DNA from 2 places in the Pseudomonas helleri genome. Region 1 is predicted to be linked to the other one. Evidence: predicted binding sites of a transcription regulator. Region 1 holds the regulator's gene; the other holds the start of a gene.
What was found. Region 1 encodes LexA, which represses DNA repair genes until DNA is damaged. Its sites were predicted from a motif close to CTGTNTNNNNANACAG; they were not measured.
Positions count from the first base shown of each region.

Region 2: a site for LexA is predicted at 3,703-3,718, ahead of recN (DNA repair protein RecN). Genes of this name have one in related genera too.

Region 1 covers NZ_CP174501.1:1,541,375-1,547,886, reverse strand. Annotated here, with positions in the region: gene ACJJU9_RS07185 (SNF2-related protein) at 1-463, shown strand, start outside; gene ACJJU9_RS07180 (S-methyl-5'-thioinosine phosphorylase) at 529-1,266, opposite strand; gene nagZ (beta-N-acetylhexosaminidase) at 1,292-2,290, opposite strand; gene ACJJU9_RS07170 (TetR/AcrR family transcriptional regulator) at 2,473-3,180, opposite strand; gene lexA (transcriptional repressor LexA) at 3,442-4,050, shown strand; gene sulA (SOS-induced cell division inhibitor SulA) at 4,062-4,535, shown strand; gene ACJJU9_RS07155 (hypothetical protein) at 4,610-4,843, opposite strand; gene ACJJU9_RS07150 (DUF6586 family protein) at 4,962-5,483, opposite strand; gene topA (type I DNA topoisomerase) at 6,255-6,512, opposite strand, start outside.
Region 2 covers NZ_CP174501.1:4,708,850-4,715,361, forward strand. Annotated here, with positions in the region: gene dnaJ (molecular chaperone DnaJ) at 1-586, opposite strand, end outside; gene dnaK (molecular chaperone DnaK) at 906-2,822, opposite strand; gene grpE (nucleotide exchange factor GrpE) at 2,923-3,489, opposite strand; gene recN (DNA repair protein RecN) at 3,743-5,425, shown strand; gene fur (ferric iron uptake transcriptional regulator) at 5,522-5,935, opposite strand; gene ACJJU9_RS21290 (outer membrane protein assembly factor BamE) at 6,034-6,512, shown strand, end outside.

The DNA of each region.
Region 1 (6,512 bases):
GTTTTCGCAGTTCACCTCGATGCTGGAACTGATCGAAGCCGAACTGAAGAAACGCAACATCCGCTACGCCCTGCTCACCGGGCAAACCCGCGACCGACGCGCGCCGGTCAAGGACTTCCAGAGCGGCAAGCTGCAGATCTTCCTGATCAGCCTCAAGGCGGGTGGCGTGGGGTTGAACCTGACCGAAGCCGACACTGTGATCCACTACGACCCGTGGTGGAACCCGGCCGCCGAAAACCAGGCCACCGACCGCGCCTATCGCATTGGCCAGGAAAAACCGGTGTTTGTGTACAAAATGATTGCGCGCGGCACCGTGGAAGAGAAAATCCAGCACCTGCAGCAGGAAAAATCAGATTTGGCGGCAGGCGTACTCGATGGACGCATCGCCGGAGACTGGAAACTGCAAGACGACGACATCGACGCCTTGTTTGCGCCATTGCCGCCTAAAAACGAAAAACGCTAATAACCCTATCTGTAGGAGCGAACTTGCCTCGCGATCTTTTAAAAGATCGCGAGGCAAGACGTGTGTTAACCCGCCAACACCCGCGCCAGGGTCGCTTTAACTTTGCCCATGCCGTCGTGCAGCGCCTGCTCGATTTCAGCCATGGTAATCACCGCTGTGGTCTTGCCCGCTGCCGGGTTTACCACCAGCGCCAGACACGCGTAATCCAGGTCCAGTTCGCGGGCCAACGCCGCTTCAGGCATGCCGGTCATGCCCACAATGTCGCAGCCATCACGCTCAAGACGGGCGATTTCAGCCACGGTTTCCAGACGCGGGCCTTGGGTTGCAGCGTACACACCGTGGGTGCTGTAGGAACAGCCTTCGGCCGCCAGTGCGCTGATCAGTTTTTCACGCAGAGCTTCGGTGTAGGGAAAGCTGAAGTCGATGTGGGTTACGTGCTCCAGATCACCGGCGAAATAGGTGTGTTCGCGGCCGCTGGTGTAGTCGATCAACTGATGCGGCACGCAGAAATGCCCGGTACCCATCGCCATGTGAATCCCGCCCACGGCATTCACCGCCAAAATCGCCTCGGCACCTGCCTGTTTCAAGGCCCACAGGTTGGCGCGGTAGTTGACCTGATGCGGCGGCACCCGGTGCGGATGGCCATGGCGTGCCAGAAACAGCACTTCACGGCCGCCAAACTCACCGATCTGGATATCGGCTGAAGTCGGGCCGTAAGGCGTGTCCAACGCCAGCGAACGGCTGATGGTCAAGCCGTCGAGTTGGGTCAGCCCCGTGCCACCAATAATTGCGTAAACCGTCATTGAATCTGCCTCTTGAGCACGTGCATTAATCAATCAATTGAGCATCTTTAAGGGCACCCGTAGCCACCAGCCAGCGCGGGTCCTGGCGGTAGTCGGTGCTGGCCCAGGCTTGCGCACGCATCCGCGCAATGCGCGCAGAAGGCGTGACTTTCAGGCGCTGAGCAGCACTGAGCGCCAACTCGGCAGCCGCACGGTCGTTGCACACCAGGCCCATGTCACACCCGGCAGACAAGGCGGCCTCAATGCGGCTCGCCGCATCGCCGACCACATGGGCACCAGCCATCGACAGATCGTCACTGAAAATCACCCCGTCAAATTGCAGCTCGCCCCGCAAAATGTCCTGCAACCAGCGACGGGAGAACCCGGCAGGCTGGCTGTCGACTTGCGGGTAGATCACGTGCGCAGGCATCACGCCTGCCAAGTGCTTGCTCAGACGGGCAAACGGCACCAGATCATGGCTGCGAATCTGTTCCAGGCTGCGTTCATCAGTCGGGATGGCGACATGAGAATCAGCCTCTGCCCACCCATGCCCCGGAAAATGCTTACCGGTCGCGGCCATGCCCGCAGCGCTCATCCCGCGAATATAGGCACCTGCCAATTGCGCGGCGCGCTCAGGGTCACCTTCAAACGAGCGAGTCCCCACCACCGCACTGCGCTGGTAATCGAGGTCCAGCACCGGCGCAAAACTCAAGTCCAGACCGACCGCCAGCACTTCGGTGGCCATGATCCAGCCACACTGCTCGGCCAGGTACTCGGCGTTGGGGGTATCGGCGATTGCGCGCATCGCCGGCAGCCGGACAAAACCTTGGCGCAGACGCTGTACGCGGCCGCCCTCCTGGTCGACAGCCAGCAGCAAATCCGGGCGAATGGCGCGAATCGATGCACTCAACTCACGCACCTGGCGCGGGTGCTCAATATTGCGGGCGAAAATGATCAGGCCGCCCACTTCAGGCTGGCGCAGCAATTGCCGGTCTTCAGCCGTCAACCAGGTACCGGCGACGTCCACCATCAAGGAACCTTGCAGGGCAGAACTCATGGGAAATCCTTAAAGAGAGAAAGCGCTTATCAACCGGCTCTTCGCACCAGACACAGCATGGCGCGCCGCATACCAGAGCGGCAGCGGCGAAGAGCGAGACGGGAATAAGTCTGGGTTGGGCATGGCGGCTAGCTTAGCGGAACAAAGCTGCCGCGCCCACCCGCACGCGGTCAAACCTTGGCGGCGACCGGTGGGGTTTTGGTCCGGGGGCGAAGCTGCGCGCTGGCCATGGCCGGGTCGGTGACACCGCTGTCGGCACGCATGCCGGCCGCCAGGAAAGGCACCATCAGGCGCATCACCTGCTCGATCGAGGTGTTCACCCCAAAATCGGTTTCGGCGATGGCCCGCAAGGCCTTGATCCCGGACATGCTGAACGCCGCCGCACCGAGCATAAAGTGCACGCGCCAGAACAGCTCAATTGGCGGGATCTGCGGGGCGGCTTCGTTGACCAGCAACATATAGCGGCGAAACACCTTGCCGTACATGTCTTCGAGATAACGCCGTAAGTGCCCTTGGCTCTGACTGAAGGCCAAGCCCAGCAGGCGCATGAATATAGACAGGTCATTACCACTGCGCGGCTGGATTACCAGCGCCTGCTCGACCAGCATCTCCAGCAGTTCTTCAAGGCTGGGGCGCTGCTCGGGCTTGGCCTGACGACGCTCCAGCTCGCGGTCCAGATTGGCGCAGAACGGCCCCAGAAAACGCGAGAAAACAGCCTGGATCAAGGCTTTCTTGGAACCAAAATGGTAATTGACCGCCGCCAGGTTGACCGAGGCTTTGCTGGTGATCAGCCGCAATGAAGTTTCAGCAAAACCTTTTTCCGCGAACAGCTGCTCAGCAGCATCAAGGATACGTTCAACGGTTTCCGACTGGGCCATGGCTACTCCGCCTGACAAAACATTAAAACATCTGTTTGAAACATACGTTTCGACCTGTAAAAAGTCAAGGCGGCGTGTTCGGTTTGCGACCGGGCGGTCTTGCATTTAACCACAGCCGCCGCCAGCAAGGCTTTGCCTTCTATTAGGTGAACCCTGCAAAGCATTGATGACCGTCCAGCGGACGGCAGAAAATGGAGGATTGCCAATAAGCCTTCACTGTATATAATCCCAGTCACTGTATAAAAAGACAGAGCGATCACCATGTTAAAACTGACGCCACGCCAAGCTGAGATCCTGGCCTTCATCAAGCGATGCCTGGATGACAACGGATACCCGCCCACCCGTGCCGAGATCGCACAGGAACTGGGCTTCAAGTCTCCGAACGCCGCTGAAGAACACCTCAAGGCCCTTGCTCGCAAGGGTGCCATCGAAATGACCCCCGGCGCCTCACGCGGTATTCGTATCCCTGGCTTTGAAGCCAAGGCCGACGAATCCACCTTGCCCATCATCGGCCGGGTCGCTGCCGGTGCGCCGATCCTGGCGCAAGAGCACGTCGAAGAGTCCTGCAACATCAACCCGACGTTCTTCCATCCGCGCGCCGACTACCTGCTGCGGGTCCAGGGCATGAGCATGAAGGACGTCGGCATCTTTGATGGTGACCTTCTGGCTGTGCATACCTGCCGCGAAGCCCGCAACGGCCAGATTGTGGTGGCCCGTATCGACGACGAAGTGACTGTCAAGCGCTTCAAGCGCGAAGGCAACAAGGTCTGGCTAATCGCTGAAAACCCGGATTTCCAGCCCATTGAGGTCAATCTCAAAGAGCAGGAGCTGGTTATCGAAGGCCTGAGCGTCGGCGTCATACGCCGCTAATAGGAGACGTCATGCAGTTCCCACACACACCGCTGCCAGCACAACTCCCCTTGTTCGAAGTGTTCATGGCACAACCCATGGCCCCTGCGATCAAAGAAGTGCTCGATGCACCCTGGAGCGCCGAACCTGAAGTTTTCAGTGAGTTGTCGCTGCGCGGTGCTGCCGGAAACTGCCTGAACCTGCTGGCGCCCATGCTTCGCGAACTCAGCGAGCAACAAGACGACCGTTGGCTGACCCTGATTGCCCCGCCTGCCAGCCTGACTCAAAGCTGGTTGCGCGAGGCCGGGCTGAACCGCGAGCGCATTCTGCTCCTGCAACCCAACGGTAACAAAAGTGCTTTGCAACTGACCTGCGAGGCACTGCGCCTGGGCCGTAGCCATACCGTGGTCAGCTGGATCAACCCGCTGACTGCCGGCGCTCGCCAACAACTGGTCAGCGCAGCACGTACCGGCCACGGGCAAAGCCTGAATATTCGTTTGGGTTAAACGGTTGTCGCTAACTGCCACAGTGCTTGTGCGCCCTGCACAAGCCTGCCAGTAATGCCTGCCAACCTGAACACTTAGTGCAGGATGCGCGGGCCTTCATCTTTTTCAAGCTCGCCTTCGGCCAATCGGCCTGCCATCTGAACACCGACGCTGAGCATGGCTTTGGCCACCTCAACGTGCTGGCCTTGTAGAAAGGCCTTGGCATCTTCAGAAAAGTTAAGCGTCACCAAAGACCCCTCGTCTTCAGCCCGGCGCAACTCGATACGGCCGTCTGGTAATTCGACAATTTCTAGAAAGGACGTTGGCATAAAGGTTTGTTCTCCACGAAAGCGCGGGATTATATCAGTCATCCATTGTAATTTTTCCAGGATATGAGCCTGTTTCATTACCGACTGATGAATGACTGTACAGTTTTATCCGCGACCTTCAACACTCATTTAGTCCGTCACGAAACCTGATGGCCAAACTTTTGAGGTTTTGGCGCCACTCCTCCAGCGTTTCGCGGCTTAATTCCTTGGGTGCTTCATCCTCCAGATTGACCGCCTCAATCAGGGGCTGAAAAACGTCTGCCTTAACCTTCTTCGGTGCCTGCAACGGCTGGTACAACGCTGCGTGAGTGGCAACCAGTTGCGCCAGCCAGGTGTGCGGCGCTCTGGCCAGTTCGACCATTTCTGCCAGCTCAGGAATGGCTATGGCGTCCAAAACCTCTTGAGTCAGCAGCAACTCGACACGCGGAGCGTTTGCTTGAGGCAAGCGATAAAAGCCGGCTATTTCATGGCATAAGCCGAGTAAAGCGCCATACAAATGAAAAATGGCCGATTCGCGTTCAGCCTGAACCAGCGCCTGAGCATTCATGGCCCGCCCCTCCCCGGCCTTGTTCATGGCCTCAAGGGCCAAACCGGCGAAATATATTTTCTGATTGGTACGGGTATAGAGTTCGTGAGCCATGTTGAGGCGCTCCACAGCGAATGGGTAAGGGCTGACAGCAGTCTCAGGTATCGGGGATAAGGGCGCAAGGCCATGATGAGAGGATTTTCACCCCAGGGTCAAAACATCCCCGTAGTCGCTGCCGAGGCACGAAGGCTGCGATGGGTAGCGAAGCCACCCCACCAAAGATCAAAAGATCGCGAGGCACGCTCGCTCTTATCAAACATAAAATAAGTGATTGATTTTAAAGGCTTTGTAGGAGCGAGCTTGCTCGCGATCTTTTGATCTAGATCTTGCTTTTGATCTTGATCTAAAAGGCCCCATTAAACCACGCTGGCCGAACGCAGGTTTTGCGCAGTGGGTAACCCGGCAGGACGCCGGGTTAGCCGCGACACGGCCATGGATGGCCGATCGCGGCGGGCCTACGGAGCAAGGCCTGTGGTGAGGGCATGCCGAGCCAAAGCGAGGCACCGAGGGGTAGGGGCAAAAGCGTTTTGGTTACTTTGCCGCTTTTTGCAAAGTGACGCGGCGTAAGGCCGGAACCCTAAGTGGCCGTTGCCGCAGCAACGGATATGTACTCAAGTCAAGAGCCCCCTCACCACGCCTCTCCCGAAGGAGAGGGAACCGATTGGGGGATGCTGAAGATACTCGGCGGCCTGTTTGCTGCGCGACAGCGCGGCGTCGAAGACGGGGCGGCCCCTCCTACAGATTTGAACTGTCCCACCCAAAATCAAAAAACCGCGCAAGGCATGCAGCCCTTGCGCGGTTTTTTGTGGTGCGGTCAGTTCAGTTTCAAGCGTCTTTATCTTTGCGCTTGTCTTCTACTTTCCAGCTACCACCGTCGTAGAACGCACGCCAACCGGTCGGCTTACCGTCTACTTCGGTCTGCACGTATTGCTCTTTGGTCTTGCGGCTATAACGAATCACGGCCGGGCGACCTTCCGGGTCTTTCTTTGGCGCTTCACACAAGAAGTGATACTTAGGATCAATCTCGTCCTTGTGCGGGATGATTTCGATCACCAACGGTGCGCGGGTCTCACGGTTTTTCGG
Region 2 (6,512 bases), 2.5 Mb from region 1:
AAATGATCTTGCCCTGACCATGGCAACGCGGGCAGGTTTGCTGCACAGAGAAGAAACCCTGCTGCATGCGCACCTGGCCAATACCGCCACAGGTGGTACAGGTCACAGGCGAAGAACCCTTCTTCGCGCCCGAACCGTCACACGGTTTGCAGTTAACCAGCGTCGGCACACGAATATTGACCGTAGTCCCGCGCACCGCTTCTTCCAGGTTCAGCTCCAGCGTATAGCGCAAATCGCTACCGCGCTGCGCGCCGCCCCGGGAGCCGCCACGGCCACCGCCAAAGAAATCACTGAATACATCGCCGAAAATATCGGAGAAGTTCTGGCCACCAAAACCTGCACCGCCGCCGCCCATTTGCGGGTCAACACCCGCATGACCGTATTGGTCATAAGCAGCACGCTTGCTGGTATCAGACAGCACTTCATACGCTTCGTTAGCCTCTTTAAACAACTCTTCAGAGGCTTTGTCGCCCGGGTTACGGTCCGGGTGGTGTTTCATTGCGAGACGACGATAAGCTTTTTTCAGCTCGACCACAGTGGTGGTCCGTTCGACACCCAATACTTCGTAATAGTCGCGCTTTGCCATAATTCTTTGCACTCTCAAGGACGTTTGGAAGAACCCTCCCGAGCCTCACCAAACCCGCTGAGCCTGAACGTACAAGGCTCAACTCACGTCTTTTCAACGATATTGGTTTCTGATTAACAGCCAATGCATTGGCCGACAGGAGCGGTCACCTCGGGCAGAAACACAAAGAAGTCCCTGCCTCAACCGCCAGCATCCGAGCTTGTCGCATGCTGTAAAAATTCCCTTGCTCCAGACACGCCAACGCGGGAGCAAGCTCCCGCGCGGCGACATCCTACCAGTCACCGCTTATGCACGGTTAACCGGCCGACCAACAAGCTTATTACTTGTTGTCTTTAACTTCTTCGAACTCAGCGTCGACAACGTCGTCCGCTTTTTCAGCCGAATCAGCTGGCTTGGCCGCTGCGTCTGCCGGGTTCGCTTGCTCAGCGTACATTTTCTGTGCGACAGGAGCAGACACCTTGGACAGCTCTTCAACCTTGGCTTCGATAGCGGCTTTGTCGTCGCCTTTAACAGCGGCTTCCAATGCGACTACTGCAGCTTCGATTGCAGTTTTCTCTTCCTCGGTCACTTTATCGCCAGCATCGACGATCATTTTACGAGTCGAGTGAACCAGTGCGTCGCCCTGGTTACGTGCCGCTGCCAGCTCTTCGAACTTACGGTCTTCTTCAGCGTTGACTTCAGCGTCACGGACCATCTGAGCAATTTCGTCCTCGGACAGACCCGAGTTCGCCTTGATCACGATGGACTGGGATTTGCCAGTCGCCTTGTCTTTCGCGCTTACGTTCAAGATACCGTTAGCGTCGATGTCGAAGGTTACTTCGATCTGAGGCACGCCACGTGGAGCGGGTGGAATGTCCGCCAGGTCGAACTTGCCCAACGACTTGTTCTGAGCCGCTTGCTTACGCTCACCTTGCAGCACGTGAATGGTCACAGCGCCCTGGTTGTCGTCAGCCGTCGAGAACACTTGCGATTTCTTGGTAGGAATCGTGGTGTTTTTCTCGATCAGAGCAGTCATCACACCGCCCATGGTTTCGATACCCAGAGTCAGCGGGCTCACGTCCAGCAGCAGAACGTCTTTAACGTCACCGGCCAATACCGCGCCCTGGATAGCAGCACCCATGGCAACTGCTTCGTCCGGGTTCACGTCTTTACGTGCTTCTTTACCGAAGAACTCAGTTACCAGCTTCTGAACCAGCGGCATACGGGTCTGACCACCGACCAGGATCACGTCGTTGATCGCGCCAACGTCGATACCTGCGTCTTTCAGAGCAATGCGGCAAGGTTCGATGGTGCGTTGAACCAGGTCTTCAACCAGCGATTCCAGCTTGGCGCGCGAAATTTTCACGTTCAAGTGCTTAGGACCGGTCGCGTCTGCAGTGATGTACGGCAGGTTCACGTCAGTCGACTGGCTCGAAGACAGCTCGATTTTTGCTTTTTCAGCGGCTTCTTTCAGACGCTGCATCGCCAGCGGGTCACCTTTAAGGTTCATGCCGGTTTCTTTCTTGAACTCGTCAACCAGGTAGTCGATCAGACGAATGTCAAAGTCTTCACCACCCAGGAACGTGTCACCGTTGGTCGCCAACACTTCAAACTGGTGCTCGCCATCAACTTCAGCAATTTCGATCACCGACACGTCGAAAGTACCGCCACCCAAGTCATAAACGATGACAGTGTGGTCGCCTTTCGCTTTGTCCATACCGTAAGCCAGAGCAGCTGCGGTTGGTTCGTTGATGATGCGTTTTACGTCCAGACCCGCGATACGGCCGGCGTCTTTAGTCGCCTGACGCTGGCTGTCGTTGAAGTAAGCAGGCACGGTGATAACCGCTTCAGTCACTGCTTCGCCGAGGTAATCTTCGGCGGTTTTCTTCATTTTCTTCAGAATTTCAGCCGAGATTTGTGGCGGAGCCATTTTCTGGCCGTTCACTTCAACCCACGCATCGCCATTATCAGCCTTGACGATTTTGTAAGGGACCATCTGAATGTCTTTCTGTACAACTTCTTCGTCAAAACGACGACCGATCAGACGCTTCACCGCGTACAGGGTGTTATGCGGATTGGTCACTGCCTGACGCTTGGCCGACTGGCCAACCAGAATTTCGCCATCGTTGGCATACGCAATGATCGACGGCGTAGTACGCGCGCCTTCAGCGTTTTCGATAACTTTTGCTTTACCGTTTTCCAGAACCGACACGCACGAGTTGGTGGTCCCGAGGTCGATACCAATAATTTTGCCCATCTTCACTCTCCCTAAATTTGAATTTTTTTGCCGTAGCAGTAATGACCAACTACGGCATTTCTAAACGCATGACATCTAAATGGGGGCCTTGCGGCCGATTTCAAGCCTGCTCGTCAATCGATGGCGAAACCGGCGCTGGCGCCTTGCTGACTACGACCATAGCCGGGCGCAGTAAGCGACCATTGAGCTGATACCCTTTTTGAAACACCTTGAGCACACTGTTTGGCTCCAGGTCAGCGCTTTCCTGCATGGCCATTGCCTGATGGTGCTCGGCATTGAAGGGTTCGCCGTGCGGATCGATCGCTTCCAGGTGATAACGCTTCAGGGTGTCCTGGAACATTTTCAGCGTCAGCTCGATCCCTTCACGCATTGGGCGAATGCTTTCGTCATCCGGACTGGACAGCTCAAGGCCGCGCTCCAGGCTGTCGATCACCGGCAACAGGTCGCCAGCAAATTTTTCCAATGCAAATTTGTGTGCTTTTTCAACGTCCTGTTCGGCACGACGGCGAACGTTCTGCACATCAGCAGCCACTCGCAAAGCTTGATCGTTAGCTGCCGCCAGTTGCTCTTCGAGCTCCTGCACACGTGCCACCAGATCTACGCCTGCAACATCAGCAGCCTGATTAGCGTCTTGGTTCTGCGTATCCATAGTCTGTTCGTCTGCCATAGATTTCTCCTTTCAAACTTCGTCCGCGAGCTCGACTCGCGCTTCTGCCTCGGTATATGGGGTCGCAATTTTCAGGTTCAAGAGCCAAAAAGCACTAACAATTGCCTTTTAACGCCTCGGCGCACCCCACCCGCCCATACAAAACAGCCTAAAAAAGCCTCAATGCCAAGCAAATAGAACTAAGCACAGCCATTGTCAGCACGAAACAAAACACTGTATAAATAACCAGACATTACGTTTTGGAGCCGCTCCCATGCTGGTGCACCTGTCCGTACATAACTACGCCATCGTTGAACATCTCGATCTAGAGCTGGATCGCGGTATGAGTGTAATCACTGGTGAGACCGGCGCAGGTAAATCGATCATGCTCGATGCACTGGGCCTGACCTTAGGTGACCGCGCAGACAACGGGGTGGTTCGCCCCGGCGCTGAAAAAGCCGACATTCTGGCCACCTTCGACCTGCAGGACATTCCCGAAGCGCGTGCCTGGCTGGCCGAGCGCGACCTTGAGTGTGATGGCCCGTGCATCTTGCGCCGCGTCATCACCGCCGAAGGTCGCTCGCGCGGCTACATCAATGGCACGCCATGCCCCCAAGGCGACCTCAAGGCTCTGGGCGAGCTGCTGATCGACATCCACAGCCAGCATGAACACCAGTCGCTGCTCAAGCCCGACACCCACCGCCGCCTGCTCGATGAATACGCAGGTGCCACCGACCTTGCCCGTCAGGTGCAACTGGCCGCACAACGCTGGCGCCAGACCCGCCAAGAGTTGGAACACCTGTCCAACTCGGGTGATGAACAGCGCGCACGCCATCAACTACTGAGCTACCAGATCGAAGAACTCGAAACCTTGTCGCTCGGTGAACACGAGCTGGAAGAGCTGGAGCAGGAACACAAAAACCTGACCAACGCCGAAACCTTGCTGACCATTTGCCGGCAGGTTGTTGAGCAGTGCAGCGAAAACGACTCCGGCAACGTGCTCAACGCCCTGACCGTCAGCCTGAACCGTCTGGCGAGCATTCATAACAATACCGGCTCATTGAACGAAGCCACCGACCTGCTGGCCAGCGCGCAAATCCAGGTTGAAGAAGCCGTGGGCGAACTCAATCGCTTCATTGATCACTTTGATGCCGACCCCGGTCGCCTGCAGTACCTCGAAGAACGGCTCGACACCATTTACTCGCTGGCGCGCAAACACCGCGTGCAGCCAACCGAAGTCGCCGCACTGCAACAGCGCTTGCTCGATGAACTCGAAACCCTGAACGCCAACGATGAAAACATCGAACGCTTGACCCATGAGCTAGCGTCTTACGCACGCCACTATCAAGAGTGCGCCCGCGAGTTGAGCGACCTGCGCAGCCATGCCGCCACCCGCTTGGGCAGCGCGGTAGAAGAAGAAATCCAGCGCTTGGGCATGCCAGGCGGGCGCTTTGTGATCGAACTGCGTCCAATGAGCAGCAGCGACCCCATGCCTCACGGCCTTGAACACGTAGAGCTGCTGGTCAGCGCCAACCCGGGGCAACCCCTCAAGGCGCTGGCCAAAGTGGCGTCGGGCGGTGAACTGTCGCGTATCAGCCTGGCCATCCAGGTCATCACCGCACAGACCTCACGCGTCCCGACCCTGGTATTCGACGAAGTGGACGTGGGCATTGGCGGCCCGACCGCCGAGATCGTGGGCCAGCTATTGCGCCGCTTGGGCGAGCGCGGCCAAGTGCTGACAGTCACTCACCTGCCGCAAGTGGCAGCGCAGTGCCATCAACATCTATTTGTGCACAAGGTGCGCGAAAGCGAGACAACCCGTACCGCCGTCTCCAAATTGAGCAAAAAAGAGCGCGTAGAAGAAGTGGCGCGCATGCTCGGCGGCATCGACCTGACCAAAGAATCGTTAGCTCACGCCAAGAAAATGGTCGTCACTGCGAAGAATTTGGCCGCTTAGCGACGAACGGTCACAAAAAATTACATTTCAGATAGCACGAAGGCGACTCAGAGGTCGCCTTCGATCGTTTCGCGAACCGAAATTCGCGCGACATGCTTATTTACCTGACTTGCGTACGTACAGCACCAGGTTGTGATCCACCAACTCAAAGCCATGTTTAGTGGCAATGGCGTGCTGCAGCTTTTCGATCTCTTCGTCGAAAAACTCAATCACTTCACTGGTGTCCACGTTGACCATATGATCGTGGTGGCCACCGTCGGCATCAGCCAGTTCAAAGACCGCATGACCACCATCAAAATTGTGGCGGATCACCAGCCCTGCTGACTCAAACTGGGTCAATACACGGTAAACCGTGGCCAGACCGACGTCCTCGCCCGCGTTCATCAGTGCCTTGTAAACATCCTCGGCGCTCATGTGACGCTGATCAGCAGAGTCCAGCATTTGTAGAATTTTGACTCGTGGCAGAGTCACCTTAAGTCCGGCCTTACGTAGTTCGCTATTTTCAACCATGGTTAGCTTTCTCGCGGAAGCGGCTTCGCAGCTTCTCTTAATACGGGTATGATCGGCGTTTACGTTGTCCCAGCCAAGATAGTGGAAGTCGCCCACCGATGCAAAACACCAAGCTCTTGCTAACCAGTTTCACCTTTGTGGGACTGCTCGCACTCGCCGGTTGTTCATTCCCCGGGGTTTACAAAATCGACATCCAACAGGGCAATGTCGTCACGCAGGACATGATAAACCAGTTGCGCCCGGGAATGACCCGTCGGCAAGTGAAGTTTATTATGGGTAACGCCCTGCTGACCGATACATTCCACCCTGATCGCTGGGATTATTTGTATAGCCTGCAGCCCGGCGGCGGTGAACGCCAACAAGAACGCATCAGTGTGTTCTTCAACCAGAACGATCAGCTCGTCAGCCTGTCAGGCGATTTCAAGCCGGGCGTGAGCCGCGACGAAGCGATTCTGGGCAAAGAAGGGTCGACCGAGGTGATCTCACCAACGGATCCGGCACCAGAACCTGCCGAGAAGAGCGAAGTGCCGGCCAAGCCGGGCTCGTTGCTTGATCAAATCCAGAAAGACGTCGACGG